DNA from 3 places in the Ensifer soli genome. Region 1 is predicted to be linked to each of the others. Evidence: predicted binding sites of a transcription regulator. Region 1 holds the regulator's gene; each other region holds the start of a gene.

Region 1 (9,918 bases):
GCCGGGTCGAACAGGCCGAATGGACGAAGCCCGTGCGCGACGACTGGGTGATGCGCGTGCGCGCCGAGATCGAAACGGCGACGCGGCCCGTCGTGCTCGTCGCCCATTCGCTCGGCGTCGCGGCGGCGGTGCATGCCTGCCGGGATCTGACAGGCAGGGTGGCGGGCGGCTTCTTCGTCGCCCCGCCCGACGTCGCCAATCCGGCGATCCGCCCGCAGCACCTGTCGACCTTCGGCCCCTACCCCCGAGATCCCCTGCCGTTTCCCTCGGTGGTGGTCGCGAGCCGGAACGATCCCTTCGGCGCCTACGAACAGGCGGCGGACACCGCCAATGCCTGGGGATCGCTGCTCGTCGACGCCGGCGAGTCCGGCCATATCAACGCCGAGTCCGGCCACGGGCCCTGGCCGGAAGGCGGAATGGTCTTCGCCCGCTTCCTCAGCCGGCTCGACCCGGCGTCGGCGAAAACCCGGGCCTAGCGATCTTTCGCGGGCAAAGTTAATGCCAATTTCACCGTCAGGCTGTATAGTCCGGCTTTACCTGCGACGGCTGGAACCATGGCACAGCACAGTGAGGCGGACAAAGGGCATGGCCCGGACGCAGCGGACGAGCGCCGCTGCCTCGCGATGATGGCCGATCGCCTTCCCCTTCCCTCCCTGATTGCCGATGCCGACGGCCACGTTCTCCATGTCAACGCGGCGCTCGCCCGCCTCGCCGGTCTTGACGCCGCGACCGCACTTGGTGGCGCATGGGACGGACTCCTCCTCGATGCCGCCGATCTCGATCTTGCGGACCTGACCCTTGAGGCGCGCGACATGCAGCTTCGGACACAGGCATCCTCCGGGATCTGGGTCCGGGCAACCGCGACGTTCGTTTCCGGCCTTCATCTCATCCAGTTCCAGCCGATCGACGACCTCAAGCAGGCGCTTGCCGATGTCGGCAACGAGCGCAAGCGCTGGAAATATGCGCTGGAAAGTTCGATCCAGGGCGTCTGGGACCACGATTTCGGCCACGGCGAGCTTTATTACTCGCCGACCTGGAAGCGCCTGCGCGGTCTGCCGGCCGACAGCGAGGTGGACGGCGCCCTGGAAAGCTGGATCAAGAACGTCCATCCGGACGATCGCGCCCGGGTTCTCGCCAGCATCGAACTGCAGGAAAGCGGCCGGGCCGCCTTCAACATCTTCGAATATCGCGAGCGCCATGCGGACGGGCATTGGGTGTGGATCGAGAGCCGTGGCGCGAGCGTGGAGTGGGGCGAGGACGGCAAGCCGCTGCGCGTCATAGGCACCGACACGGACATCACCGCCCGCAAGCGCGACGAGGCGCGGCTCGAAGCGCTGTCGCGCCGGCTCCAGCTCGCCCTCGACGTGTCGCAGATCGGCGTCTTCGACTATGACATGGAAACGGATACCGTGCTCTGGGACCAGAGGATGTTCGAGATTTACGGGGTGGTCGCCCGCGACGCCAATCCCGGCAAGGGCACATGGGAGAGCCTGCTGCATCCGGACGATGCCGCAGCCGCGATCGCGCGGAACGAGCGCGGCATGGCCGAAAGTACATCCTTCACCAATGCCTTCCGCATCATCCGTGCCGACGGCAGCCTGCGCCACATCCGCGCCAATACGGCGCCTTATGTCGATGCCGACGGCCACCGCCGCCTTGTCGGCGCCAACTGGGACGTGACCGGCGACGTGCGCCTGCAGGAGGAGCTGACGCGGGCGAAGACACTCGCCGAGGCCCGCAGCGCCGACCTCGAGGCCGCCAAGATCCGCATCGAGTACAACGCGCTCCATGATCACCTGACGGGCCTGCCGAACCGGCGCTATCTCGACCAGCGGCTGGCCGATCCCGATGCCCGCCATTCCGGCGTGCTCCACATCGACCTCGACCGCTTCAAGCAGATCAACGACACGCTCGGCCACAAGGCCGGCGATGTGATGCTGGTTCACACGGCGACATTGCTGCGCTCCTTCGCCACGGCCGGCGACTTCGTGGCCCGCATCGGCGGCGACGAGTTCGTCTTTCTCTGTGGTGCCGAACGCAGCGAGGAGGATATGGCCCGCGTCTCCGGCGACCTTGTCGAGGCGCTGCGCCAGCCGGTCGCCTACAAGTCCCATATGTGCCGGTTCGGCGCGAGCATCGGCATCGCCTCCGCCGCCACGTCGGGGACGGACGCCAAGCAGATGCTCGTCAATGCCGACATCGCGCTCTACCGGGCAAAGAGCCTCGGGCGCAACCGCTACGCCTTCTTCTCGAGGGAGATCCAGGCACAGATCCTGCACTCGAAGCGCATGGCGGACGACATCCTCGACGGGCTGGACGCCGGCGAGTTCATTCCCTTCTACCAGCCCCAGTTCGACGCCCGCACACTCGCGATCAGCGGCGTCGAGACCCTGGTGCGCTGGCGCCATCCGGTGAAGGGATTGCTGACGCCCGACCGTTTCCTGAACGTCGCCGAGGAGATCGGCGCGCTCGCCACGATCGACCGCAAGATCGTCGAGCAGGCCCATCGCGACTTCCGCTCCTGGCAGGCGCGCGGCCTGCGCATCCCGCGCTTCTCCGTCAACGTCTCGTCACGGCGCCTGCGTGAGGCGGACATCGCCGAAACCATGGGTTCGCTCGGCATCGAGCCGGGCACGCTGTCGTTCGAACTGCTGGAATCGATCTTCCTCGACGATCTCGAGGACACGGCGATCGAAACGGTCGCGGCGCTGAAACAGCTCGGCATCGACATCGAGATCGATGACTTCGGTACCGGCCACGCGTCGATCGTCAGCCTGCTGCGGCTCAGCCCGTCGCGTCTGAAGATTGATCGCGCCCTGGTCAATCCGATCGTCATCGGTCCGGACCAGCGCCAGCTCGTCTCATCCATCATCGAGATCGGCCACTCGCTCGGCATCGAGGTCGTGGCGGAGGGCGTCGAAACGCTCGAACATGCGCAGATCCTGCGCGGCATGCATTGCGACGCGCTGCAGGGCTATGCGCTCGGCAGGCCGATGTCGAAGGCCGACCTCGAACGCTTCGCCCATGCCCACCGTCCCCTGGATCTCGATGCGCCGCTGACGCCGAGGGGACTCGGACGCATCGCCTGACGGGACGGTGTCGACGACATGCGCGGACGATCCCGGCGGGCGGCCCAGCCGGGATCTCTTGCCGTCAGCCTCAGGAGGCGTTCTGGATCTGCGCCACGGCGTCGCCGAGCAACTCCACCATCTTCAGCCGGATCTGGTCCTCGCTGATCGACACGCCGGCCGCATCGAAATCGGCCTTGACCTTGCGCACCACGTCCTCATGGCCGACCTCCTCGAAATCGGCGGCGACCACCTCGCGCGCATAGGCGTCGGCATCGGCCTTGCCGAGCAGGCCGGCGGCCCAGAGCCCGAGCAGCTTGTTGCGCCGGGCCTCCGCCTTGAACCTCAGTTCCTCGTCCAGCGCGAACTTAGACTCGAAGGCCTTCTCGCGATCGCTCATGTTCGTCATGTGATGTCTCCTCGTCCTGCCCGAACCCTGCTGGGCACGTGAAAGCAGCCCCATAAACCAAAAGCCGGCGGCAAGCGCAATGCATCCCCGCGCAGGCCCGCCATTTCGCCGCAATGCGGATGCAGGGTCGCGCCTGCGCGGGCGCGTCCCGTATTTCCGGGGACGGGTCCGTCAGGCCGATTGTGAATTCCTTTCATTTCGGATATGGACCCGGTTGGACAAACCATCAGGCGTTGCCCAAGAACGCCTGCAACAAAGAGACACAACAGATGAACCGTCGCCGCCGTATCTATGAGGGCAAGGCAAAGATCCTTTACGAGGGTCCTGAACCGGGAACTCTGATCCAGTTCTTCAAGGACGACGCCACGGCCTTCAATGCGAAGAAGCACGAGGTCATCGACGGCAAGGGCGTTCTCAACAACCGCATCTCCGAATATATCTTCACCCATCTGAACAAGATCGGCATTCCGACGCATTTCATCCGCCGGCTCAACATGCGCGAGCAGCTGATCAAGGAAGTGGAGATCATTCCGCTCGAGATCGTGGTGCGCAACGTCGCCGCCGGCTCCCTGGCCAAGCGCCTCGGCATCGAGGAAGGCATGGTGCTGCCGCGCTCGATTATCGAATTCTACTACAAGGCCGACCAGCTCGACGATCCGATGGTCTCCGAGGAACACATCACCGCCTTCGGCTGGGCGAGCCCGCAGGAACTCGACGACATCATGGCGCTCGCCATCCGGATCAACGATTTCCTCTCCGGCCTCTTCCTCGGCGTCGGCATCCAGCTCGTCGACTTCAAGATCGAATGCGGACGCCTTTTCGAGGGCGACATGATGCGCATCATCCTCGCCGACGAGATCTCGCCGGACAGCTGCCGGCTCTGGGATGTCGAGACGAAGGAAAAGATGGACAAGGACCGGTTCCGCCGGGACCTCGGCGGCCTCGTCGAGGCCTACCAGGAAGTCGCGCGCCGGCTCGGCATCATGAACGAAAACGAACCGCCCCGTGGCTCCGGCCCGGTGCTGGTCAAGTAGCAGATCGGAGACGGCAAGCGTGATCAAGGCGCGTGTAACGGTGACGCTGAAGAACGGCGTGCTCGACCCGCAGGGCAAGGCGATCGAGGGCGCGCTCGGCGCGCTCGGCTTCGGCGGTATCGGCCAGGTCCGCCAGGGCAAGGTTTTCGATCTGGAGATCGATTCCGCCGACCGGGCGGCCGCGGAAGCGAACATCAAGACGATGTGCGAAAAACTTCTCGCCAACACGGTGATCGAGAACTACAGCATCTCGCTCGCCTGACGGCGACATCGCAGTCAGGTCGCAAGGACGCCGCTGCCGCAAGGTTTCAACCGTGGCCGCGATGCAAACCGCCCCATGGCAGATCGACTGCGCGGGGCCACTCTTGAAGGTCGAGCCTCCGCCATGAAATCAGCCGTCGTCCAGCTTCCCGGATTGAACCGCGATCGCGACATGATCGCGGCCCTGACGAAAATCTCGGGGAAAGCGCCGGTGACGATCTGGCAAACCGAAACAGAGATCCCGGACGTCGACCTGATCGTCATACCAGGCGGCTTTTCCTACGGCGACTACCTTCGCTGCGGGGCGATCGCCGCGCGGATGCCGGTCATGCACGCGATCCGCGCCAGGGCCGAGAAGGGCGTCCGGGTGCTCGGCGTCTGCAACGGCTTCCAGATCCTGCTCGAGGCCGGCCTCCTGCCTGGCGCCCTGATGCGCAACGCCTCGCTGAAATTCGTCTGCCGCGAGGTCCGCCTTGAAGTCGCCAATGCGGCGACTGCTTTCACACGCGGCTATGCGAACGGTCAGGTCATCCGCTGCCCCGTCGCCCATCACGACGGCAACTACTTCGCCGACGACGCGACGCTCCGGGCGATCGAGGACAGGGGGCAGGTCGTGTTCCGCTACGCCGAAGGCACCAATCCGAACGGCTCGATCAACGACATCGCCGGCGTGATCAACGCGGCCGGCAATGTGCTGGGCATGATGCCCCATCCGGAGAACCTGATCGAGGCGGCCCATGGCGGCGCGGACGGGCGCGCCCTGTTCGAATCCGCGGTGGGTTTGGTCGCTGCCTGACGACACCGGGAGCCTGCCCATGCCAGCCCTGACCGCCATGCCTGCGCTTCGCCGGCGTGTCTTTATCCGCCTCGCCGCGATCGTCACCCTCGCGGCAGGCCTTGCCGGCTGCCAGTCTTCCTCCGCGCCGCCTGCGCCGACGCATGACACGGGCGCGCTGACGACGATGGAGCGCATCGCCCTCGGTGCCAACCGGTGCTGGTTCAAGTCCAGGGACCCGGCCTTCGCCGCCTATCGGCTGGCACCGGAACTGAACTCCTTTTCGGGCCGGCCGCGCATCCTGATCGTGCCGCGCAACACGCCGGAATCGCGCCCGCTCGCCGTGGTTCAGGCGGAGGGACAGCCGGCGCGGCTGCAGGCTTTCGGCCCCCTCTTCACCGAAAGCCAGGGCGCGCGCATGAGCGCGGACATCCGCCGCTGGGCCGGCGGATCATCATCCTGTGGATGAACGGTAAACCTTTAGAAATCGAACGGCTTGCATGCCGTCCCGTCTTGAAACAGGTTTGCAATCGGGCAAATCTGCGCGCACGTTCGACGGGGGAACGGCCATGGCAGTGACGATATATTATGATGCGCGATCGGCGACCTGCCGCAAGGTGCTGAAGCTGATCCGGGAGACCGGGGTCGATCCGACGGTGATCGAATACGAGAAGACCCCGCCCGGCCGGGAAGAACTCGTCGCCCTCATTCTTGCGCTCGATGCCCTGCCACGTACGCTTCTGCGCAAGAAGGAAAAGCTCTATCACGATCTCGGGCTCGACGACGAAAGCCTCAGCGACCGGGAACTGATCGATGCGATGCTCGAAAACCCCTCCCTGATCGAGCGACCGATCGTCATCGGCCCAAAGGGCATTCGCCTCTGTCGCCCGCGCGAACGGGTCTTTGAGATCCTGTAACGCCAGCTTGCTGCCCGTCGTCGCGGCGATGGCACGGCGTCCCAATCCGCAGCCGGTCAGTTGTAGCGGCGTATGAGACCGACGAGTTTGCCCTGGATCTTGACCCGGTCGGGACCGAAAATCCGGGTTTCGTAAGCGGGATTTGCGGCCTCCAGCGCGATGGAGGCCCCTTTGCGCCTGAACCGTTTCAGCGTCGCTTCCTCATCATCGACAAGAGCGACGACGATCTCCCCCGGATTGGCGGAAGAGGCGTTGCGGATGATCACCGTATCCCCGTCGAGAATGCCGGCCTCGATCATGGAATCACCGCGCACTTCCAGCGCGTAATGATCGCCGGTGCCAATCATCTCGACGGGCACGGAAATGTCGTGAGTGTTGTTCTGTATTGCCGAGATCGGCACTCCTGCCGCAATGCGTCCCATGACGGGTACGGATACGGTATCGCGCACGGGTGCTTTCACAGTGGCCGTGGCCGATGCCGCCGGCTTGCCGAGGCTGCCCTCGATCACGCTCGGCGAGAAGCCGCGCCGCTGGGCGAGGCTCGGTGTGTATGCCTCCGGCAGCTTGATGACCTCCAGCGCCCGCGCCCTGTTCGGCAACCGCCTGATAAAGCCTCTCTCCTCAAGTGCTGTGATGAGACGATGAATTCCGGATTTCGACGCGAGATCGAGAGCGTTTTTCATCTCGTCGAAAGAGGGCGGCACGCCCGATTCCTTCATCCGCTCATGGATGAAAAGCAACAGTTCCTGTTGTTTGCGTGTCAGCACGGTATCACCCAGAATCTCGAAACAAACCCAGAACGGACCGTATCTGTTCGCACTGTGTTCCACAAGCCTTGGGTGTAAATTATTTTTTGGAAGTGGCGGCTGGAGGCGCGGAAGATAATCCGGAATGGAATTCAGAGATAAATGGGAACGAAATCGGCTTCGCTTCGTGGATTTTTCAGTGTTTTTTGGCTGAAAACAGGAGTTACCAATGCGCCAATTGGTAAGGCTATTCTTGTCCATTCCAGCGTAAATATTATCCTACTGAAAACATTCAGGTAATTGAGGACCATCGATCACATGAAGCCTGCTATTTGAGAGGATGGGGGACCTTATTGGGGACCTTCGCCTCTTCTAAATCTCCTCATCTGCCTCTCTAACATTTCGGGCACCGTTGGATGACGAGAGGTTGAAATTTTTCCATCAGATATCATATATTCATTGTAATTCTCATTGATTCTCTTTACCAAATTAGCTGCGGCAAGCTGTTTTTTATTGTGAAATTCCATATCTTCTGGAAAGCCACTATCGGGTCTATAATCTGTATTGATTAATTAGCCCCCCCCAATGATGACCAAAGACTATCCCAAAGCGGCCAATACTTTAGATCAAAATTACCTTCCATGATGTACTGATTATCTATGCCCAATAACTCTAGTATTTTTACATATACGTCTGTCGGAATTCTATTTGAGCCCGATAGGTAATTTTGAAGCGATCGGTACGGAAGGCCGATGTCCGCACTGAGAGATTTCATAGATCGCTTTCTCTCCTTCATCATTCTTTTGATACCGGCGACAATGCGGTCGTTGTAGTCGTCCATTCACTGTGCACCCATTTAGGTGCATTTTGACTAAATCATATCACCTGATTTGGCGCAAAATGCACGAGATCCGTTACTCAATTACGTTTGCGATTGTCGGCTCCTCCGAACTCTACCTCGCTGTTCGAGCAGGCTTCGTCAATCAGGGCACCTCGTTGAACAAGTGGTGTATCGCAAATGGTGTAACCCGGCAAACAGCCGAGAAAGCCCTGCGGAGGGAGCGACGCGGCTCCGCATCTGTTCGACTTTCAGGTGAACTTATTGCGGCAGCGGGGATTCGTTCTGCACCGGATGCAATACTTAAATGAGCGTTTGGATCACTTCCGTAGAATTTGGCGAAACTTGCGGTATTCATCGACGCGTAGCCAATCGTATCTGCAAGCAATTTTATGAGGGTAGAAAGTCGACTTGGCGTCATTGTGCACTTGAAGTCCAGATATGCCATGGTCGCGGCGGCCGCTCCGGCATCCAGGACCAGGTCAAGGTTTCCAGCCTTCCACCGCACCTCCAAGACCGTTTAAAGACCCTTCAAACTGCCGACGAGGCCTCCTTGAACCTTCGCCTCGGCGACGAGGCGGCGCGACTGGAACGCGGCTGGAAATACGAAATCATCAAAGGCGCCGTTGCGCACCCCAAGGTCATCGCCGAGCGTAAAGCCGAGATCGACAAGCTTCATGGCGAACAGAAATACGACTGGACAGGCCATATGCGCCGGCTCACCAGAACCACGCTTTATAGCTGGATCGATATTTGCGAGAACGAAGGCATTCACGGCCTCGCCCAGAAGGTGCGGGGCGACAAGGGCGAAAAGAGAGCCCTGATCAATCGGACATGGATGCAGACGGTTCCCTTTGACGAGATCGCCAAGGAAACCATTGCCGAGGACATCGTCCAGTTCATTCGCGGGCTGATCGTCAAGGGGACGACGCGCAAGCTGATCCGGTTCCTTGCCGCCGATGAGCTGCGCCGCATCACGGCCGCCTACGGCTATGTCGTGACCGACGAGGCGGTCGCCGCCAGGCTCTTCAACATTCCGGACGCGCTCGTCTCGGCGGAGGCGCGTTTCAAGGCGGTCTCCCGGCACAATTTCGACCGCAAGGCCAGCGAGGACGACAAGCCCCGCATCCGCCGCACGATCGCCGGCCTTCAGCCGATGGAGATCGTCGTCATGGACGTGCACCATATCAATGTGATGGTGCGCCGGGACAACGGCACGGCCGCCAGCCCGAAATTCGTCGGCTTCCATGATGTCGCGACGAACCGCGTCTTCGGCGGGCTCGTTTTCATGGACGAGCGCGGTGGCGTCCGAAACGTCGACGTGATCGAAGAATTCAAGCGCATGTGCCAGGATCCGGCCTACGGCATGCCTCAGAAGCTCTATTGCGACAACGGATCGGAATACGGCTTCGCCGACCATCTGGAAGACGCCCTGAAGCTGAACTGCCGCGTCACACCGTTTACGCAGGAAGAGCGCGCCCGCGTCATCCGCGCCAAGCCCTACAACGCATCGGCCAAGGTGATCAAAGGTTTCTTCCGGCAGATGAACCAGCAGTACTTCCGGCACATTCCCGGCTGGATCGATGACAATCGCATGAACCCGAAGCGGCGGGAGCTCGGCAAGCCGATGCCGCCCTTCGAAGGCGGGTTCGACGCATTCAGCAAGATGGTGTTCCAGCTTCTCCAGACCTACGAGCAACTGCCCCAGACGGGCGCGTTGGCCGGCAAGTCACCGGCGCAAGTGTTCGACAGCCATGTGAAGGCTGGATGGGCGGCGACCCTGATCGAAGACAGCCAGTTCTATATGGCCTTCGCCAAGCCGGAGCGCCGCAAGCTGACCAAGCATGCCTTCAGCCTCGGCGGTCGGCTC
Region 2 (9,918 bases), on a different contig from region 1:
CGTCAGGATCAGGTCGGCATGCTGGGCGGGCGCGATGCGGCGGTAATCCGGCAGGGCGCAGGCCTCCCAGAGCCGTTCGATTCGCTTGGGCGTCGAGGCAAGCTCGCGCACCTCCGGATAGCGCACCAGATGCTCGAAGGCCTGCAGGTCGACGGAGGGAAGCGCCCGGGTCAGCCCGGCGACCGAGGGCGGCGCGTCGAGGCTGGCGCGCAGCGCGTCGAGCGAGGTGTAGTCGAGTGCCTTGGAGCGCCATTGCAGCACCCGGACCGGATCGAACTGGTGCGCCTCGATCCGGTGCACAAGCTCGGGCTCGAAGGGCTCGACGCGCGAGGTGACACCGAAGGTGCCGTCGTGCAGGTGCCGCCCGGCACGGCCGGCGATCTGGGCGAGCTCACCCGGATTGAGGTTGCGGAACTGGTAGCCATCGAACTTGCGGTCCTGGGCGAAGGCGACGTGGTCGACGTCGAGGTTGAGGCCCATGCCGATCGCGTCGGTGGCGACCAGATATTCGACATCGCCTTCCTGGTAGAGCGCGACCTGGGCGTTGCGCGTGCGCGGCGACAGCGCGCCGAGGACGACGGCGGCCCCGCCGCGCTGGCGGCGGATCAGTTCGGCGATCGCATAGACCTCGTCGGCCGAGAAGGCGACGATGGCGGAGCGCTGCGGCAGCCGGGTGATCTTCTTCGAGCCGGCATAGAGAAGCTGCGACAGGCGCGGCCGCTCGACGACGGTGATGCCGGGCAGCAGCCGTTCGAGGATCGGCCGCATGGTCGCGGCACCGAGCAGCAGTGTTTCCGCCCGCCCGCGCAGATGCAGCAGCCGGTCGGTGAAGATATGGCCGCGCTCGAGATCGCCGGCGAGCTGCACCTCGTCGATGGCGACGAAGGCGGAAAGGGTCTCGCGCGGCATCGCCTCGACCGTGCAGACCGAATAGCGGGCGAGATGCGGCGTGATCTTTTCCTCGCCGGTAACGAGCGCGACGTTGTGGACGCCGACCTTCTCGACCAGGCGGGTATAGACCTCGCGGGCGAGCAGCCTGAGCGGCAGGCCGATGATGCCGGACTCGTGCGCCACCATGCGCTCGATCGCGTAGTGCGTCTTGCCGGTGTTGGTGGGCCCGAGGACGGCGGTGACGCCGCGGCCGCTCAGGATCATGGGGTGATGGGGCACGTTCGTTCGTTCCAAGGCCTGTGCGGGTTCATGCCCCTGCCGACAGGAGGGACGCCGGCGAGAGGGAAGCCCGCATGCGCGCCGGCGGCACGGTCCTCTCCTTGCCAACAGATGCCCATCGCCGGTCGATATGGCAAGGGGCGGGGCCCGTCCTCTCGCGCCCCGGAGGCCGGAAAGTGTGGCAGCGGCCACCGCGTCTCGAAATAGAACAGCGCCGGAACGAATCGGCGACGAATCGCTGACGCATTCTTGTTCCTTCTTTGTTCTACACAAGATGTGGATTTCGACGGCGGACCATCCACCACATCGTGAATCGGCAAACGCTCCATGCCGGAAAGGCCGGGATCCGGCGAGATTCGCCTCACGCAGCGTAAGCCGCCGCTTGAGATTCCGAATCCAAGACTCTGGACCGTTTAAGAAAAATTAACCGTTGCACGGCCGTGATCGTGAAGAATTAGTAAAGAAAATCCCGATCCGTCTCTTGACCAAACCGGGAACGAAACAAAGACGAATCGCCGACCGACGCTCTTTCCCTTTTTGTTCCATACCACATATAGTATATTATGAATTTATTAACCACGATGCCGTTCGGGGCGGAAAAATGCCGTCGAATGCGTCGGTGACGCTTGACCCACCGCAAAGGCTGACGCGGGAGGGGCGCGCGCATCGTCCGCCGGGAACGGGGGCGATGCGCCACCTCCAGGCGCGTTAACGCTTGCGCCAAAGCGGGAACGAATCGGCGACGAATCGCCGACCCGGCCGGTTTCGCGCTTTGTTCACCACAGGATCTTGTGGAAAAACAATTCATTAACCATAGGAGTGCGTCGCTTTCGGGACAAAACGGCACCGGTAGCGACCGGTACCGTTAACCTTTGCCTCAGACGAAGAACTGGCCGCCATTGGCGGAGATCGTCGAGCCGGTGATGAAGCCGGCATCGTCGGAGGCGAGGAAGACGACGCAGCGCGCCACCTCCTCCGGCTCGCCGAGGCGGCCGACCGGGATCTGCGGGATGATCCGCTCGTTCAGTACTTTTTCCGGGATGGCGCGCACCATTTCCGTGCCGATATAGCCCGGGCAGATGGCGTTGACGGTGATGCCCTTGGCCGCCCCCTCCTGGGCGAGCGCCTTGGTGAAGCCGAGGTCGCCGGCCTTGGCGGCCGAATAGTTCGCCTGGCCCATCTGCCCTTTCTGGCCGTTGATCGAGGAGATGTTGATCACCCGGCCGAAGCCGCGGTCGCGCATCCCCGACCAGACCGGATGCGTCATGTTGAAGAGGCCGGTCAGGTTGGTGCCGATGACCGCGCCCCACTGTTCCGGCGTCATCTTGTGGAACATGGCGTCGCGGGTGATGCCGGCATTGTTGACCAGCACATCGACCGGCCCGAGCGCCGCCTCGACCGCCTGGATGCCGGCCGCGCAGGCGGCATAGTCCGAGACGTCCCATTTGAACACCGGAATGCCGTTCGCGTCGCTGAACGCCTTCGCCGCCTCGTCATTGCCGGCATAGTTCGCCGCGACGCTGTAGCCCGCCTCCTTGAGCGCGATCGAGATCGCCGCGCCGATGCCGCGCGATCCGCCCGTGACCAATGCCACCCTTGCCATGTCTCACTCCCTGTCGTTCCTGCCCTGGTGATGGATGGGACGCCGGCCGGCCGGCGTCGGTTTCTCGTTTCCGGCGGGTGAATGCCCGCCGGATGGTTCATGTCCTTGACGATACGGAAGAACGAAGCGTCAGAGACGCTCGACGCACATGGCGACGCCCATGCCGCCGCCGATGCAGAGCGTCGCCAGCCCCTTCGAGGCGCCGCGGCGCTTCAGTTCGAACAGCAGCGTGTTGAGGACGCGCGCGCCGGACGCGCCGATCGGATGGCCGATGGCGATCGCCCCGCCATTGACGTTGACGATCGACGGATCCCAGCCGAGATCCTTGTTGACGGCGCAGGCCTGGGCGGCGAAGGCCTCGTTCGCCTCGACGAGGTCGAGGTCGTCGATGGTCCAGCCGGCCTTTTCCAGTGCCTTGCGCGAGGCGGGGATCGGCCCGGTGCCCATGATCTGCGGGTCGACGCCGGCCGTCGCCCAGGAGACGATGCGGGCGAGCGGCGCGATGCCGCGCCTGGCCGCTTCCGCCTCGCTCATCAGCAGCGTCGCCGCCGCGCCGTCGTTGAGGCCGGAGGCATTGGCGGCGGTGACGGTGCCCTCCTTGTCGAAGGCGGGGCGCAGCTTCGCCATGCTGTCGAGCGTCGCGCCGTGGCGGATATATTCGTCCTGGTCGACGGTCGTGTCGCCCTTCCTGCCCTTGATGACGAAGGGAACGATCTCGTCGGCGAAGCGGCCGGCCTTCTGCGCGGCTTCCGCCTTGTTCTGCGAGGCGAGCGCGAACTGGTCCTGCTCGTCGCGGCTCAGCTGCCACTGGCGGGCGATGTTTTCCGCCGTGATCCCCATGTGATAGCCGTAGAAGGCGTCGGTCAGGCCGTCCTTGATCATGGTGTCGACCATCTTGAAGTCGCCCATCTTCACGCCGGCGCGCATATGGGCGCAATGGGGCGCCATCGACATGGATTCCATGCCGCCCGCAACGACGATCGAGGCGTCTCCGGTAGCGATCTGCTGCATGCCGAGGGCAACCGCGCGCAGGCCCGAGCCGCAGAGCTGGTTCATCCCCCAGGCGGTCGCCTCCTTCGGTACCCCGGCCTTGATCGCCGCCTGGCGCGCCGGGTTCTGCCCCTCGCCGGCCGACAGCACCTGGCCGAGGATCACCTCGTCGACCTCCGCCGCCTCGACGCCCGCGCGCTCCAGCACGCCCCGGATCACGGCCGCGCCCAGTTCATGCGCTTGCGTGCTGGCAAAGGCGCCGTTGAACGCGCCGACGGCCGTCCTGGCCGCGCTCGCGATGACGATGGAGGGGGTGCTCATGGGGTTTCTCCTCTATTTATCGTTCGGAACGGAAGACTGGCAAAGCCTGGAGGCCAAGTCAAACGGATATCAGCACGCCCTGAAGTGCCCCCCGCCCTTCGTGCCGGGCGGGCTGTCCACAGCCCGTCGCCGCATCGCACAAAGTCCATTGTCAGGACCTCTTTTTTCCGGATACTCTGAATTCCAATAATAAAAACGGGATGACAGGTGAGAGGAGACCTGGAATGGCAAAAACCGAAGGCCAGATCATCATCAAGAAATACGCGAACCGGAGGCTCTACAACACGGGCACGAGCACCTATGTCACGCTCGACGATCTGGCCGTGATGGTGAAGAAGGGGGAGGACTTCGTCGTCCAGGACGCCAAGTCCGGCGACGACATCACCCATTCCGTGCTGACGCAGATCATCTTCGAGCAGGAATCCAAGACCGGCAACACGCTGCTGCCGATCTCCTTCCTGCGCCAGCTGATCTCGTTTTACGGCGACCAGATGCAGATGGTCGTGCCGAGCTACCTCGAACATTCGATGCAGGCCTTCACCGAGCAGCAGGCGCAGATCAAGGAACAGATCAACCGCGCCTTCGGCGACACGCCGCTGACGAAGAACCTGACGGCGCCGCTGCAGCTCGTCGAGGAACAGGTGAAGCGCAACACCGAGATGTTCCACAAGGCGATGCAGATGTTCTCGCCCTTCATGGCGCCGCAACAGAAGGAACCGCGCAAGGCCGGCGCCAAGGACATCGACGAGCTCAAGGAACAGTTGCGCGCCCTGCAGACCAAGCTCGACAGCCTGGGCTGAGATGCGGGCGCCTCAGCCGCGCAGCGCCGTCACCTCGATCTCGATCAGCATTTCCGGACGGATGAGGCCGCAGACGATCATGGTCGCGGCCGGACGGATGTCGCCGAAGACCTCGCCGAGGATCGGGAAGACCCGCTCGGCGAAGCCTGCTTCCGTGACATGGGTGCGGGCGCGCACCACGTCCTTCAGCGAGAACCCCGCCTCGTCCAGCGCCGCGGCGATGGTCTTCAGGCAGTTGCGCGCCTGCGCCTCCACAGTCTCCGGCATGGTCATCGTCGCATAGTCGTAGCCGGTCGTGCCGGCGACGAAGCACCAGTTTCCCTCGACGACGGCGCGGGAATAGCCGGCCGTGCGCTCGAAGGGCGAGCCGGAGGAGATCAGCCGGCGCATGTCAGCCCTCTCTGCGGATGACGATCCGCGAGAGCGTGCGGCGCACGAAGGGCGCGACGACGAGGACGGTCGGGAAGGCGACGATCCAGGACGCCGACCAGGCCCGGAGCCAGAGAAGCGGCAGGTCGGCGGACACTCCCGAGGAGAGCAGCGTCGAAAGGCCGGAGACGATGAAGGACATCGTCCCCGACAGGAGCAGGCCGAAGGCGACCGCCTCGTAACGCCCGGGCAGGAACGGTTTCACCCTCACGCCCAGGGGCGGGCGGCGGCGTTGGCCTTCTCGAACGTGTCGATGCTGCCGACCTTTTCCAGCGTCAGGCCGATGTCGTCGAGGCCGTTCAGCAGGCAGTGGCGCTTGAAGGCATCGATCTCGAAGGAGATCCGGCCGCCGTCCGGCCCGGTGATCTCCTGGGCCTCGAGGTCGACGGTGATGATGGCATTGGAACCGCGTCCGGCATCGTCCATCAGCTTGTCCAGGTCTTCCGGGCTGACGACGACCGGCAGGATGCCGTTCTTGAAGCAGTTGTTGTAGAAGATGTCGGCGAAGCTCGTCGAGATGACGCAGCGGATGCCGAAGTCGAGCAGCGCCCAGGGCGCATGCTCGCGCGACGAGCCGCAGCCGAAATTGTCGCCGGCGACTAGGATCCTGGCATTCTGGTAGGCGGGCTTGTTGAGGACGAAATCCGGGTTCGGCGTGCCGTCCTCGTTGTAGCGGGCCTCGGCGAAGAGGCCCGTACCGAGGCCGGTGCGCTTAATGGTCTTCAGGTAGTCCTTCGGGATGATCATGTCGGTGTCGATGTTGACGACCGGCAGGGGGGCGGCGACGCCCGTGAGCTTGACGAACTTGTCCATGGAGATGCGGCCTTCGATCCAGCGGGTTTCTGCCCCGCATTTAGATCAGTTTCGCCCCGAAATGAAGAAAAATATCGCCGGAACGTGCGGCGGCCGCCCAGGCGCCAGGGCCTTACATGTCGATGATCGTGCCGCGGCCGTCGTTCCAGACGCGGGCCGGCCGGCGCCCGTCGCGGGTGCGCACATAGGCCGGCGCGGCGGCGGATCCCGGCGACAGCCGCGCCGCGACGGTGCCGGCGACCATCACGACGAGCGCGATGCCGGCAAGCGCCAGGCCGATCGAGGCCGTCAGCACGAAGGCGGCGAAAGCGATCGTCACGCCGAGGACGGTCATGAGGAACGAGCGGATGGAGGTCATGGTCTTCCCTTTCTGTCACAGGCGATATGTGGATGCGCGGGTCGGCTTGCAAGGGGCGGACGCTTGCCGGCCGGCGCGATTGCGGGCAAGAAGGGCCATGAGCCGGATCTTCGACCACCATCCCCAGCGCCTGCGCCGTTCGGTCCTGAGCGTGCCCGCGATAAATCCGCGCGCGCTCGCCAAGGCGCCCGGGCTTTCCTGCGACGCCGTCATCTACGACCTGGAGGATTCGGTCGCCATCGAGGGAAAGAGGGAGGCACGCGCCGCGCTCGCCGCCCATTTCGCGTCGACGCCGAAGGGACCGCAGGAGCGCATCATCCGCATCAACGAGATGGGGTCGGAGGCCGCCGCCGCCGATCTGGCGCTGATGGCCGAATGCAGGCCTGATGCCGTGCTGCTGCCGAAGGTGGAAAGCCCGGGCACGGTCCAGGCCGCCGCCGACTGGCTAGCCGAGAACGATCTCGGCGACACGCTGCGCCTCTGGGCGATGATCGAGACGCCGCGCGGCGTCCTCAATGCCGGCGCCATCGCGGAAGCCGGCCGCACCTTCGGCGGCGGCCTCGACTGCCTCGTCGTCGGCCTCAACGACCTGCGCAAGGAGACGCGCGTCCGGCCCCTGCCCGGCCGGACCTATCTGGTGCCCTGGCTGATGCAGGTGCTGCTCGCCGCGCGCGGCAGCGGCCTCGACGCGATCGACGCCGTCTTCAACGCCCACACCGATAAAGACGGCTTCGAGGCGGACTGCCGGCAGGGGGCGGAGATGGGCTTCGACGGCAAGATGCTGATCCATCCGGACCAGATCGCCCCCGCCAACCGCCATTTCGGCGTCGATCCGCAGAGGCTTGCCGAGGCGCAGGCGATCGTTTCCGCCTTCGCGCTGCCGGAAAATGCCGGAAAGGCCGTGATCGACCTTGCCGGACGGATGGTCGAGCGCCTACATCTCGAGGAGGCGACCGCGACCGCCGCCCGGGCGGCGATGGCCGCACGAAAGGACATGCCGTGAAACTCTACCGTTTCCTCACCGGCGTCGACGACGCCCAGTTCTGCCACAAGGTCACCGCCGCGCTCAACAATGGCTGGGACCTGCACGGCGCCCCGACCTATGCCTTCAACAGCGCCACTGGCCAGATGCAGGGCGGCCAGGCGGTGGTGAAGACGGTCGAGGGCAAGGACTACCATCCGGACATGAAACTGTCCGAGCAGTGAGGCGTCACGGAGAAACGTGGTCGGCGCTCGCCTCGATCCGCTCCATGTCCTCGTCCGACAGGCCGAAATGGTGGCCGATCTCGTGGATCAGCACATGGGTGATGATGTCGCCGAGCGTCTCGTCGTTTTCGGCCCAGTAGTCGATGATCGGCCGGCGGTAGAGCGTGATCCGGTTCGGCAGCTGGCCGGTCTCCATGCTGAAGCGCTCGCCGATGCCGCGCCCCTCGAACAGGCCGAGCAGGTCGAACGGCGTTTCGAGCGCCATGTCCTCGAACACCTCGTCGGTCGGAAAATCAGTGACCTCGATCGAAAGGTCGTTCGCCAGCGCGCGAAATTCCTCCGGCAGATTGCCATAGGCCTCGATGACGAGGGATTCGAACGTGCTGATCGTCGGGGCGTGGCGTTCGCGCCAATCCCCGGTCTGGTCCATCTGGGCCATAAAGCCACTCCTTTTTCCCCTGATATAGCCATTTCACCCGCCGATTTCGAGGAAACAATTCAGGCGCTTATAAACAAGGAATAAATTCATAGAATTCCGCCGTTGACTCTTCCCGGCACCTCTGGAATCTATAAGAACATAAAGCGAACAAAGACAGAGGAAGACCCGTCATGGCGAAAAAGGCCGTGCAGCGGCCGGAACTTCATGCGCTACGGCAGACCATCGCGGCGATCGAAAACCGGGACGCGCCTGTGGGAACGGATCTTCTGGACGAAGGGCAGGACGGGCGGGACATCGTGGCGTCCTGGACCGAGAACCAGCCGACCGACCGTCTTTCCCTCGATATTCCGGCCTTCGACGCCGCGACGGGGGGCGGATTGCCGCTGAAGGGCCTGACGGAGATCCGCAGCGCCGATACCGCCGGCAGTGGCGCGGCGGCCGGTTTTACCCTTGCCCTCGCCGCCCTCTGCCAGAAACGCACGGCCGGAAGGAGCGTGCTGTGGATTGCCGAAAGCCTCGCCCTGCGCGAGGCGGGACTGCCGCATCCGTCAGGACTGAAATCCTACGGCATCGACACGCATGCCCTGTTTCTCGCCGTGGCCGGGAGGGTGGAGGATCTCCTCTTCATCGCCGAGGCGGCCCTTGCCGCGCCGGTCTTCGCCGCGGTCGTCCTCGAACTGCGCGGCAATCCGAAGGCCTGCGGCCTGACCGAAAGCCGCCGGCTTCACCTGAAGGCGCGCGATGCCGGCGCGCCGCTCTTCTTGCTGCGCCAGGCCGGCGCTGAGGAGGCGAGCAGCGCCCGGTTCCGCCTCCATGTCGCTCCCCTTCCGGCGGCACCCCGGCGCCTGCCCGGAGGCGGAAGCCTGCCCAAAAGCCTCGGCGCGCCGGCCTTCGCCGTGACGCTCGAAAAAAGCCGCCTTGCCTTTCCCCCCACCTTCGCCCTCGAATGGAATGCCGATGAACCCCGCTTCCACGACGCCTCGCCCGCCCGCCCTGCCGTTTCCGGGCCCGTCCCGGCCGCAGCGGATCGTCTCGCTCCATCTGCCCTGGCTGGCCGCCAACCGGCTGGCGCGCCGGCGCTGGGGCATGTCCTGGCTTTTGGACGGGCGTCCTGAGCATCCGCCGGTCGTCTTCGCCGAGAAGGACGGCACCGCGATGCGCATCGCCGCCCTCGACCATCCGGCGCGCGCCGCCGGGCTGCGGCCGGGCCAGGCGCTTGCCGAGGCGCGGGCGATCCGGCCGGACATCGAGGTCGTGCCCCATGATCCGGCGGCCGACCAGGCCCTGCTGAACGGCATTGCCGACTGGTGCGGCCGCTACACACCGCTGGTGGCGAGCAACGCGCCGGACGGGCTCTCTCTCGACGTCACCGGCTGCATCCACCTGCATGGCAGCGAGAAGGCGCTCTTGGACGACCTCCTCTCCCGCCTGTTCCATCTCGGCATCGAGGGGCGTGCCGCCATCGCCGCCACGCCCGGCCTCGCCTGGGCGGCCGCCCGCTATGGCGGCGGCCCCGTCGTCGCCCCCGAGGGCGGCGCGCGCGTGTTGGAGCCCCTGCCGGTCGCGGCCCTCCGGCTGCCGGCCGATACGGTCGCGGCCCTCGCCCGGGTCGGCCTGAAGCGTGTCGGCGAACTGATGCGGGCAGAGCGCGCCCCGCTTGCGCGCCGGTTCGGTCCGCTGCCGTTGAAGCGGCTCGACCAGGCGCTCGGCCGCGAGGACGAGCCGATCTCGCCGCGCCTGCCGGCGGCCGATCTCTCCTGCGAGCGTCACCTCGCCGATCCCGTCACCG
Region 3 (9,918 bases), on a different contig from region 1:
CGCGGTCGTCGCGATGACGGCGAAGAACACTTCGAGCGTCCCGTGCACGGCGGCCGCGCGCGGCCCCATGCCCTCTGCGCGGCGCCGAACGATGTTTTCCAGCACGACGATCGCATCGTCGACGACGAGGCCGGTGGCGAGCACGATGGCGAGCAGGGTGAGAATGTTGATGGAGAAGCCGGCCAGGTAGATCGCCGCGACTGTTCCGATCAGCGCGATCGGCATGGTCAGCACCGGGATCAGCGTTGCCCGCCAGTCGAGCAGGAAGAGGTAGATGACGATTGTCACGATCACCACGGCGACGCCGAGCGCGATCTCGACCTCGTGGATCGCCCCCTCGATGAAGACGGCATCGTCGCTGGTGATGCGAAGCTGCGTGCCTTCCGGCAGGATGTCGCCGATCGTCGCCACCGCATTGCGCACGCCCTCGGAAATGTCGAGCGTGTTCGACTGCGCCTGGCGGATGACGCCGAGGCCGATGCCCTGCTGGCCGTTCGAGCGCAGCGACGACGTGCCGATGTCCGGGCCGAGCGTCACCGTCGCGACATCACCGAGGCGGACATTGTTGCCGATGATCAGGGTCTCGAACTGCTCGGGCGTCTGCAGGTCGGCCGTCGCCCGCACCGAGAGGTCCTGGTTGATGCTGGTCAGCGACCCCGCCGGCACGTCGAGGGCGGCGGAGGCGAGCGCCGTGCGCAGATTGGCGATGGTCAGGCCGCGTCCGGCGAGCTTCGACTGGTCGACGTCGACGCGGAAGATCTTTTCCTGGTCGCCGTTGATCTGCACGTCGGCGACGCCCTCGACGGCGGCAAGCCGGTCGGTGACCTCGTTTTCGGCGAGCAGCGTCAGGTCTTCCATCGACAGCCGGTCGGAGGTCAGCGCCAGGCGCAGGATCGGCTGGCTGTCGGCATCCGCCTTGACGATGCGCGGTTCGTCGGCACCGTCCGGAAGCTGGTTCGAGACGCGGCCGAGCGCATCGCGGATGTCGTTGGAGGCCTGCCCGATATCGGTCGAATCGGAGAATTGCAGCGTCACCCGGCTGCGGGCATAGGAGGATTGCGAGGAGATCGAGGTGATGCCCTGCACGCGGGACACGGCCCCCTCGATGGTCGACGTCAGTTCGCGATCGACCGTTTCGGGCGCGGCGCCATCGAAATCGGTGGTGACGGAGACCACCGGCTGGTCAACCTGCGGCAGTTCGCGCACCTCCACGCCGTTGAAGGCGGCAAGGCCTGCAACGACGATCAGGGTATTGATGACGAGGGCGAAGATCGGCCGGCGGATGAAGAGGGCGGTGAATCCCGCCGAACCGCCCTGCCCGACATCGACGGGCGTGTCGCCGCCGCCGCTCACGGGGTCGCCTCCGCCGCCTTGAAGCCCTGGGGACGCGCCGCCGCGCCATTGTCCTGGTCGCGCCCGGCGATGCGCACCGCGCCGCCGTCGCGCAGCTGCTGCACGCCTTCCATCACCACCTCGTCGCCCTCCGAGAGCCCGGCATCGACCAGCACCTTGTCCGGATTGCGCTGGACGATGTGCACCGGAACCTTCTCGCTGCGGCCGTCCACCACCCGCCAGACGAAGGAACCGTCGGCGCTCCACTGGATCGCCAGAGGATTGACGGCGGGATAGCGGTCCCCGTCGAACGTCATCGTGACCGAGAACGACATGCCGCCGCGCAGGCGATCCTCGGGGTTCTCGATGCGGGCGCGGACCCTCAGCGTCCGGCTCGCCTGGTCGACGCGATTGTCGATCGCATGGATGGCGCCGGCAAGCGTCTTGCCGGGCTCGGCGATGGCGGTCGCGGTCACGGGCTGGCCGACGGCGATCTTGTTGGAGAAGCGCTCCGGCACCCAGAAATCGACGAGGATCTCCGAGCGGTCGTCGACGCTCGCGATCGCGGTGGAAGTCGTCACGTAGTCGCCGGGATTGACCGGAATGATGCCGACGATGCCGGAGAGCGGCGCGATCACCTCGCGCCGCTTCAGGTCGAGTTCGGCCGTGCGCAGCGCCAGTTCCGCCGTCTGAAGGGCGATCTCGGCATCGCGGACCTCGACCGCCGTCACGGCGGCGGCAGAGCCGAGATTGCGGTAGCGCGTCACCTTCTCCTGCGCGCTGTCGCGCGTCAGCCGTGCCTGTTCGGCCGCGATCGTCTGCTCGTCGCTGTCGAGGCGGGCGATCACCTGGCCTTCCTCGACGCGGTCGCCGGACCGCACGAGAACCTCGGTGAGATTGCCGGTCGCAGACGGCGTCACGGTGACGGAACGGATCGCCTCGCCATTGCCGATCGCGTTCAGGCGGTCATTGATGACGGCGACGCCGGACGGCTCGACGACGACGCTGCGCTGGCCGCCGCCCTGACGGCGTTCGCCGGCGCCCGCGGCGGCCTCCCCTGCCGGCTTCGCGGCGATCGCGTCGATCAGGGGATGGGAGACCCCGATCGCGGCGAGCGTCGCGCCGGCGCCGGGCACGAATTTCAGCCACAGGCCGAGCCCTGCCACAAGAAGGACCAGACAGATGATGAGCTGCCGCACGAACCGCATTCAGATCTCCAGATTCACCCTGTTCATCGGCCGCGCCCGGCCCAGGCGCGGTGGAATTGGCGCAAGTATCCCGTTTTGCAAGTGTCGCGGCAATCAAGGTCGCCGATCATGACACAATTGTAATGAAACGGCTTTTCGCGCTGCTGCATCGCAATATCAACGTTTTGTACGTGGGCAGCGCGAGGGCCGGATGTCACGGCGGCTACACTTCCTCGTGATGCCCGAGAATAAAAGAGGAACGCCCATTCTGGCCTTTCGGACCCGAATCACTACATTGAGCCGCATGCAGAGTGGTTACGACGACATTCCGTTCTTCGACGAGGAACCGCCGCAGCGCCCCGCGGCTGCCGGGCCGAGCGGCCTTGCCGCCCGGGCGCTGGCCGCGCGCGACCGCTCGCGCCAGCCCGACAGCGGCGCCTATCTCGCCGGGCTCAATCCGGAACAGACCGACGCGGTCGAGACGCTGGAAGGCCCCGTCCTCGTGCTCGCCGGCGCCGGCACCGGCAAGACGCGGGTGCTGACGACGCGCATCGCCCATATCCTCGCGACCGGCCGCGCCTATCCCTCGCAGATCCTCGCCGTCACCTTCACCAACAAGGCGGCGCGCGAGATGCGCGAGCGCATCGGCGTGCTCGCCGGCGGCGCGGTCGAGGGCATGCCCTGGCTCGGCACCTTCCACTCGATCGGCGTTAAGCTCCTACGCCGGCATGCGGAACTCGCCGGGCTGCGCTCCGATTTCACCATCCTCGACACCGACGACGTCATCCGCCTGATCAAGCAGGTGCTCCAGGCCGACGGCATCGACGACAAGCGCTGGCCAGCCAAAACCTTCGCCCAGATGATCGACGGCTGGAAGAACAAGGGGCTCGGCCCCGCCGACATTCCGGAGGGCGACGCCCGCGCCTTCGCCAACGGCAAGGGCCGCGCGCTCTACCATGCCTACCAGGCGCGGCTCCTGACGCTGAACGCCTGCGACTTCGGCGACCTGCTGATGCATCCGATCCGCATCTTCCGCGCCCATGCGGACCTTCTGCGCGACTATCACAAGCGTTTCCGCTACATCCTCGTCGACGAGTACCAGGACACCAACACCGCGCAGTATCTCTGGCTGAGGCTGATCGCCCAGCGCACGCGCGACGAGGGACCGGTCAATCTCTGCTGCGTCGGCGACGACGACCAGTCGATCTACGGCTGGCGCGGCGCGGAGGTCGACAACATCCTGCGCTTCGAGAAGGATTTTCCCGGCGCCAAGGTCGTCAAGCTCGAACGCAACTACCGCTCGACCGGCCATATCCTCGGCGCCGCCGGCCATCTGATCGCCCATAACGAGGGGCGGCTCGGCAAGACGCTCTTCACCGACCGGCGCGATCCCGAGGATCCGAAGGTGAAGGTGCATGCCGCCTGGGATTCGGAAGAGGAGGCGCGCGCGGTCGGCGAGGAGATCGAGCAGCTCCAGTTGAAGACGCACGCGCTGAACGACATGGCGATCCTGGTGCGCGCCTCCTTCCAGATGCGCGAATTCGAAGATCGTTTCGTCACGCTCGGCCTCAACTACCGCGTGATCGGCGGCCCGCGCTTTTACGAGCGGATGGAGATCCGCGATGCGCTCGCCTATTTCCGCCTGGTCGCCCAGGGCGCCGACGACCTCGCCTTCGAGCGGATCGTCAACACGCCGAAGCGCGGCCTCGGCGACACGACGGTTCGGGCCCTGCACGACTATGCCCGGGCGCGCGACCTGCCGATGCTGCGCGCCGCCGAGGACATCATCGAGACGGAGGAACTGAAACCGCGCGCGCGAAAGGCGCTGTTCGACGTCGTCGCCGACGTCAAGCGCTGGCAGGGGCTGCTCGAGACGACGCCCCATACCGAACTTGCCGAAAAGATCCTCGACGAGAGCGGCTACACCGCGATGTGGCAGAACGACAAGTCGGCGGAAGCGCCCGGTCGGCTCGAAAACCTCAAGGAACTGATCCGCTCGATGGAAGCCTTCGAATCGATGCGCAGCTTCCTCGAGCATGTCGCGCTGGTGATGGATGCCGAGCAGAACGAAAACCTCGACGCCGTCAGCATCATGACACTGCATTCGGCCAAGGGGCTCGAATTCGAGACGGTGTTCCTTCCGGGCTGGGAGGAAGGTCTTTTCCCGCACCAGCGCTCGCTCGACGAAGGCGGCAGGGCCGGCCTGGAGGAGGAGCGGCGCCTTGCCTATGTCGGGCTGACCCGCGCGAAGCGGCGCTGCCACATCTGGTTCGTGTCGAACCGGCGTATCCACGGCCTCTGGCAGTCCACGCTGCCCTCGCGCTTCCTCGACGAGCTGCCGCCGGACCATGTCGAGGTGGCCGAGGCCGAGCAATCCTACGGAGGCTACGGCCGTGCCGCCTACGGCCAGTCGCGCTTCGACCGCGCGGAACCCTTCGGCAACAGCTATGCGACGCCGGGCTGGAAACGGGCGCAGGCGAACCGGACGGAGGCGACGCGCGACAACTGGGGCAACCGCTCCGGCCACGCGATCGAACGCATCGGTTATGGCGAAAGCGGTCCGCGCGCCCGGCAGATCGAGGGGGAACTGGTGGCGAAATCGACCGCCGCCGAGCCCTCGCGCTTTTCCAAGGGCGACCGTGTCTTCCACGTCAAGTTCGGCAACGGCAATGTGGTCTCGATCGAGGGCAACAAGCTGACCATCGCCTTCGATCGTGCCGGCGAGAAGCGCGTTCTGGACGGTTTCGTCGAAAGGATCTGAGCGCGGGTCTTCGGGACAAGGGGAGCCCGGCTGTCCCGGGGACACAAAAGGCAAGCAACGTCAGGCCTCTCCGGTTGACAATCCGCCATGCGGGGCCCCGGGACCAGGCAAGGACGCCATGGCGGAGGTGCCCGTCGGATGCGCCGTCCCCCGAATCGGTCGCCGCGATCACGACCCTGTGAAAACGCTGCCCCGTGTCCTATCTCCCAAGGGTACAAACGGAGGGACTGACGATGATGCGGCGAAGCCTGCTTGCCTGTGCGAGCCTTGCGATGATGATGTCCGCCGGAATAGCGGGCGCGGAGACGGTCGGAGAGGTCGGCGTCGACTGGATCGGCAACGACATCAAGGTGGACGCGGTCAGCGACCCGAAGGTGTCGGGCGTCACCTGCCACGTGACCTATTTCGACCGCGGCGTCATCGACCGGTTGAAGAACGGCAACTGGTTCGAGGACCCCTCGAACAATTCGATCGCCTGCCGGCAGACCGGCCCGATCACCATCGGCGAGATCGACCTGTCGAAAGGCGGCGAGGACGTGTTCCGCTCCGGCCTGTCGCTGATCTTCAAGAGCCTCGTCGTGACGCGGATCTACGACAAGAAGAACGACACGCTGATCTATCTCGCCCATTCCCGCGAGCTGACGGAGGGATCGGCCAAGATGTCGCTGTCGACGGTTCCGCTCTACGGCCAGACGGTGACCTGGAGCGTCAAGAAGCCCTGACGCGATCATTCGCACTCAAACGGAAAAGGGGCCGGCAACCGCCGACCCTTTCCCCTGCATTCCATCCGTATGCGTTACTTCTGCTCGGGGTTCGCACCTTCGTAGTAGTCACCGTCGCCCGGGGCGGCCGGAGCGGTCTTGTCGTCGGCGATGCTGCCGGTGGCGTTCTGGTCGACCTTCGGCAGGACGATGGCTTCACCGGTCTGCGGCGCGGGCGTGACCTGTTCGGTGGCCTCCGGAGCCGTCGTGCCGTTGAAGTAGTCGCCGTCGCCGGGCTCAAACGTGCTCTGTGCCACGGCACCGCCGAGGGCGACCGACGAGAACAGGGCGGCAGCGGCGAGGATCGAAAGTTTCTTCTGCATTGTCTCTCTCCTTGAAGGGAAGGGTTTGAGTTCAACTGTCTGTAATTCTTTAAGTCAGCGCCTGACCTGCAGGAATAACGAGAAAAAGAGCGTATGGTTCCAGCGGGATTCGCTTCTATCCGAAAATTAATCTGCAACGATACACTGCGGCATGCCGGAACTTACCGATCAAAAACGACAAAGCCCCGGCATCATGTGATGCCGGGGCTTTGAGCCGGTGGTTGATCCCGCCCGGTATTACTGGTTGGTCGGGGACGTCCCTTCGTAGTACTCCATGTCGCCGGCGATCGGGGCCTGCGGCTGTGCCTGGCTGCCGCTGCTCATGCCCATCGAGTTGGAACGGACGCTGCCGGTGTTGTTCGGATCGACGAGCGTGCCGTCCGGGCCGGTCGAGGACGGGGGCGTCGCGCCGATGTAGAAGTCGCCGTCGCCCGGCTGATAGCCGTCGGCATTCGCACCCTGGGCAAAGGCGCCACCGAGGGCGGCGGACGAAAACAGCGCGGCGGCGGCGGCGAGCTTGATGAACTTGGACATGATATTCTCCTGTTCTGGTTCCATTGGGTTCGTTTGTCTTGACCCGTCCATGAAACGCCCGACAACCGGTATGGTTTCATGCCGCGCCTGCGCCGCTCATCACACTGTGTTGAGCGAAAACATGTGCCGGCGAATGAAACTTTTCGGTCTGTCGCCCGTGCGATCCGCCTGCCCGGCCGTGTGCCGCGAAAGGTCCCGCCGATCGGACGGTCAGCCGCCGATGACGTCCGATGCGGTGACGATGGCGATCCCGGCCGCCCGCATCTCCTCGACCGCCGCCGCGACGCCGGCCGGGTCGATGCCGCGGCTCGCATCCTCGACGAAGCGCACGGCGACCCCGTCCAGCATGGCGACGGCGTCGAGAGCGGAGAACTTGACGCAGTAGTCGGTCGCGAGCCCGCAGATGTCGAGCACCGTCACGCCCCTGTCCCGAAGCACGGCGTCGAGCCCGGTCAGCGCGGCCCGGTCATTGTCGCGGAAGGCGGAGTAGCTGTCGACGGCGGCATCGATGCCCTTGCGCTGGACGAGATCGACGCTCCGCAGGTCGAGATCCGGGTGGAACGCGGCGTCCTCGGTGCCTTGGACGCAATGGTCCGGCCACATCATCTGCGGCTTGCCGCCGAGTTCGCCCATGTCGAAGGGGCGTTTCCCGGGATGGCTGGAGGCGAAGCTGCCGTGGCCTTGCGGGTGCCAGTCCTGCGAGGCGACGACAAGGTCGTAGCCTCCCTCGGCGATCAGCCTGTTGGCGACCGGAACCACCGCATCGCCATCGGGCACCGGCAGGTTGCCGCCGGGGCAGAACCCTCTCTGGATATCGACGAGAAGCAGGCATTTCACCACGGCAGTCTCCCTTGCCCATGCGATGACCCCATTGAGCACGGAGGCAAAGCGCGGCGCAAGGCCCTGCGGCGCGCGCCGTCAGGCGGCGTTGGCAAGCCGGTCGGCGATGACGGTGTCGAGGTTCAGGAAGCAGACCATCGACTTTTCCAGCGCCACGATACCGCGGCAGAAGGCGCGCTGCGCCTCGGGAATGATCTCCGGCGCCGGCTGCAGGTCCTCCGCGCGGATGGTCATCATGTCGGAGACCTGCTCGACCAGAAGGCCGACCAGCTTGCCGGCGATGTCCGTGACGATGATCGCGGCGCGCTCGGAAGGCTCCGTCATCTTCATCCCGAGCCGGCAGGCCATGTCGATGACCGGGATCACGGCGCCGCGCAGGTTGATCAGGCCGAGCACGTAGGGCGGCGTGTGCGGCATCGGCGTCACCGGCGCCCAGCCGCGGATTTCGCGGATCGCCATGATGTCGATGCAGAATTCCTGGTCGCCGAGATGGAAGGAGACGATCTCCAGATAGGAGGCACCGGACTGCTTGAGCGCGTTGGACATGATCAGAACTCTTCCCAGTTGTCTGCGGAACTCGCCGAAGCGGCGGACGAGGCCGGAGAATTGCCGAAGGCGCCTGCGACACGGCCGATCAGGGCCTTGGCAGGAGAGGAGCGCGGCCGGCTGGCCGTCGAGGCGGCCTTGGGCGCCAGCGACGAACGCGGCGCGGCGGCGCGCATGGCCGGCATCCCTACCGGCGCCGGCTGGTCCGGGGCTTGACGGTAGGGCTGGTGGGAGGCCGGTTGCGCCTGGCCGCTCAGATGGAACTGGCCGACGATGCGGCCGAGACCCTCGGCATCCTGCGCCAACGTGTGGCTTGCCGCGTTGGTTTCCTCGACCATCGCGGCGTTCTGCTGCGTCGTCTGGTCGAGCTGGCCGACCGCGGCATTGATCTCGCCAAGCCCGGTCTGCTGCTCGCGCGCGGCCATCACGATTGACTTCATATGGGCGTTGATGCGCGACACGTCGGTGCCGATGCGCCCGAGCGCGTCGCCCGTCGCCTGGACGAGCCGGACGCCGTTGCCGACCTCGGTGCCGGAGCGGGTCACGAGCGCCTTGATGTCCTTGGCGGCGCCGGCGGCGCGCTGGGCGAGTTCGCGCACCTCCTGGGCGACGACGGCGAAACCCTTGCCGGCCTCGCCCGCCCGTGCCGCCTCGACGCCGGCATTGAGCGCCAGCAGGTTCGTCTGGAAGGCGATCTCGTCGATGACGTTGATGATCTTGCCGATCTCCAAGGACGCCCCTTCGATGCGCGCCATCGCGGCCACCGCCTCGCCGACGATGCGGCCGGATTCCTCGGCGTTCGTCCGCGTCTCGTCGACCATGCGGCTCGCTTCTTCCGCAAGCGCGGTCGAACTGCGCACGGTGCCGGTGATCTGGGCCAGCGCCGCGGAGGTCTCCTCCAGCGAGGCCGCCTGTTGTTCCGTCCGCCGGGCGAGGTCGTCGGCGGCGCTGCGCATCTGCTGGCTGTTCGACTGGATCGAGGCGGTGTTTTCCTTGACCTGCGCCATCACGTCCTGCAGGCGCTCGACGGTCTGGTTGAAGTCGCCGCGCAGCCGGTCGAGATCGCCGTGGAAGGGTTCGCGCAGCATGTCGGAGAGGTCGCCCTCGGAAAGCCGGTTCAATCCGCGTCCAAGCGCATCGACGGCGGCCTCGATATGGCGGGTCTCGGTGCTGCGCAGGGCCTCGCGCGCCGCCCGCTCGGCGTCGCTTGCCGCGCGCGCGGTGGCCGTGGCCTGTTCCATCTCCTGCTTATCGATCGCGGCAAGGCGGAACTGTTCGATCGAACGGGCCATCTCGCCGATTTCGTCGGCGCGGCCGGTCGAGGGGACGGCGGTGGCGAGACGACCGGCGAGAATATGCTGCATGCTGTCGCGCAGGCCGTAGATGCCCCGGCGCAGCACGTTGCCGTGGTAGACGATCAATCCCATCAGCCCTACCATGACGGCAAGGCCGAGGCCGATCTGGTAGGCGAGCGACGCGGCGGAGGCGGCCCGCGCCTCGGCGATCCGGGCCTCGGCGAGCGCACGAGCCTCGCCCTGCAGCGCATCGAGCGACGTGCCGATGCGGTCGCCGCCGCCATCGATGGCGTCGTCCAGCGCGGCATAGGCCTCCGGCGCGGCGCCTGTCTCCACCAT

Evidence for each region. The regulator LexA, encoded in region 1, represses DNA repair genes until DNA is damaged. The targets are predictions, from matches to a motif close to TGTTCNNNNTGTGTTCNG.
Region 2: the regulator LexA is predicted to act here: its motif matches at 1,421-1,438, upstream of ACEVQ6_RS09950 (helicase-related protein).
Region 3: the regulator LexA is predicted to act here: its motif matches at 2,764-2,781, upstream of ACEVQ6_RS06765 (ATP-dependent helicase).

Annotation. Positions count from the first base shown of each region.
Region 1 is NZ_JBHFEI010000015.1:2,426-12,343, reverse strand. It holds gene ACEVQ6_RS19230 (RBBP9/YdeN family alpha/beta hydrolase) at 1-476, shown strand, start outside; gene ACEVQ6_RS19225 (sensor domain-containing protein) at 555-3,089, shown strand; gene ACEVQ6_RS19220 (DUF1476 domain-containing protein) at 3,160-3,477, opposite strand; gene purC (phosphoribosylaminoimidazolesuccinocarboxamide synthase) at 3,747-4,511, shown strand; gene purS (phosphoribosylformylglycinamidine synthase subunit PurS) at 4,531-4,773, shown strand; gene purQ (phosphoribosylformylglycinamidine synthase subunit PurQ) at 4,897-5,568, shown strand; gene ACEVQ6_RS19200 (hypothetical protein) at 5,606-6,016, shown strand; gene arsC (arsenate reductase (glutaredoxin)) at 6,117-6,464, shown strand; gene lexA (transcriptional repressor LexA) at 6,521-7,231, opposite strand; gene ACEVQ6_RS19185 (helix-turn-helix domain-containing protein) at 7,779-8,006, opposite strand; gene ACEVQ6_RS19180 (hypothetical protein) at 8,602-9,918, shown strand, end outside.
Region 2 is NZ_JBHFEI010000005.1:243,428-253,345, forward strand. It holds gene ACEVQ6_RS09950 (helicase-related protein) at 1-1,155, opposite strand, end outside; gene phbB (beta-ketoacyl-ACP reductase) at 2,048-2,773, opposite strand; gene ACEVQ6_RS09960 (acetyl-CoA C-acetyltransferase) at 2,903-4,084, opposite strand; gene phaR (polyhydroxyalkanoate synthesis repressor PhaR) at 4,309-4,884, shown strand; gene ACEVQ6_RS09970 (RidA family protein) at 4,897-5,274, opposite strand; gene ACEVQ6_RS09975 (DUF2798 domain-containing protein) at 5,276-5,518, opposite strand; gene leuD (3-isopropylmalate dehydratase small subunit) at 5,521-6,126, opposite strand; gene ACEVQ6_RS09985 (hypothetical protein) at 6,239-6,484, opposite strand; gene ACEVQ6_RS09990 (HpcH/HpaI aldolase/citrate lyase family protein) at 6,582-7,487, shown strand; gene ACEVQ6_RS09995 (DUF1737 domain-containing protein) at 7,484-7,690, shown strand; gene ACEVQ6_RS10000 (metallopeptidase family protein) at 7,695-8,129, opposite strand; gene ACEVQ6_RS10005 (ImuA family protein) at 8,300-9,244, shown strand; gene ACEVQ6_RS10010 (DUF6504 family protein) at 9,216-9,918, shown strand, end outside.
Region 3 is NZ_JBHFEI010000003.1:398,253-408,170, reverse strand. It holds gene ACEVQ6_RS06775 (efflux RND transporter permease subunit) at 1-1,353, opposite strand, end outside; gene ACEVQ6_RS06770 (efflux RND transporter periplasmic adaptor subunit) at 1,350-2,540, opposite strand; gene ACEVQ6_RS06765 (ATP-dependent helicase) at 2,824-5,280, shown strand; gene ACEVQ6_RS06760 (CreA family protein) at 5,517-6,002, shown strand; gene ACEVQ6_RS06755 (hypothetical protein) at 6,077-6,364, opposite strand; gene ACEVQ6_RS06750 (hypothetical protein) at 6,602-6,898, opposite strand; gene pncA (bifunctional nicotinamidase/pyrazinamidase) at 7,109-7,735, opposite strand; gene ACEVQ6_RS06740 (chemotaxis protein CheW) at 7,817-8,284, opposite strand; gene ACEVQ6_RS06735 (methyl-accepting chemotaxis protein) at 8,287-9,918, opposite strand, start outside.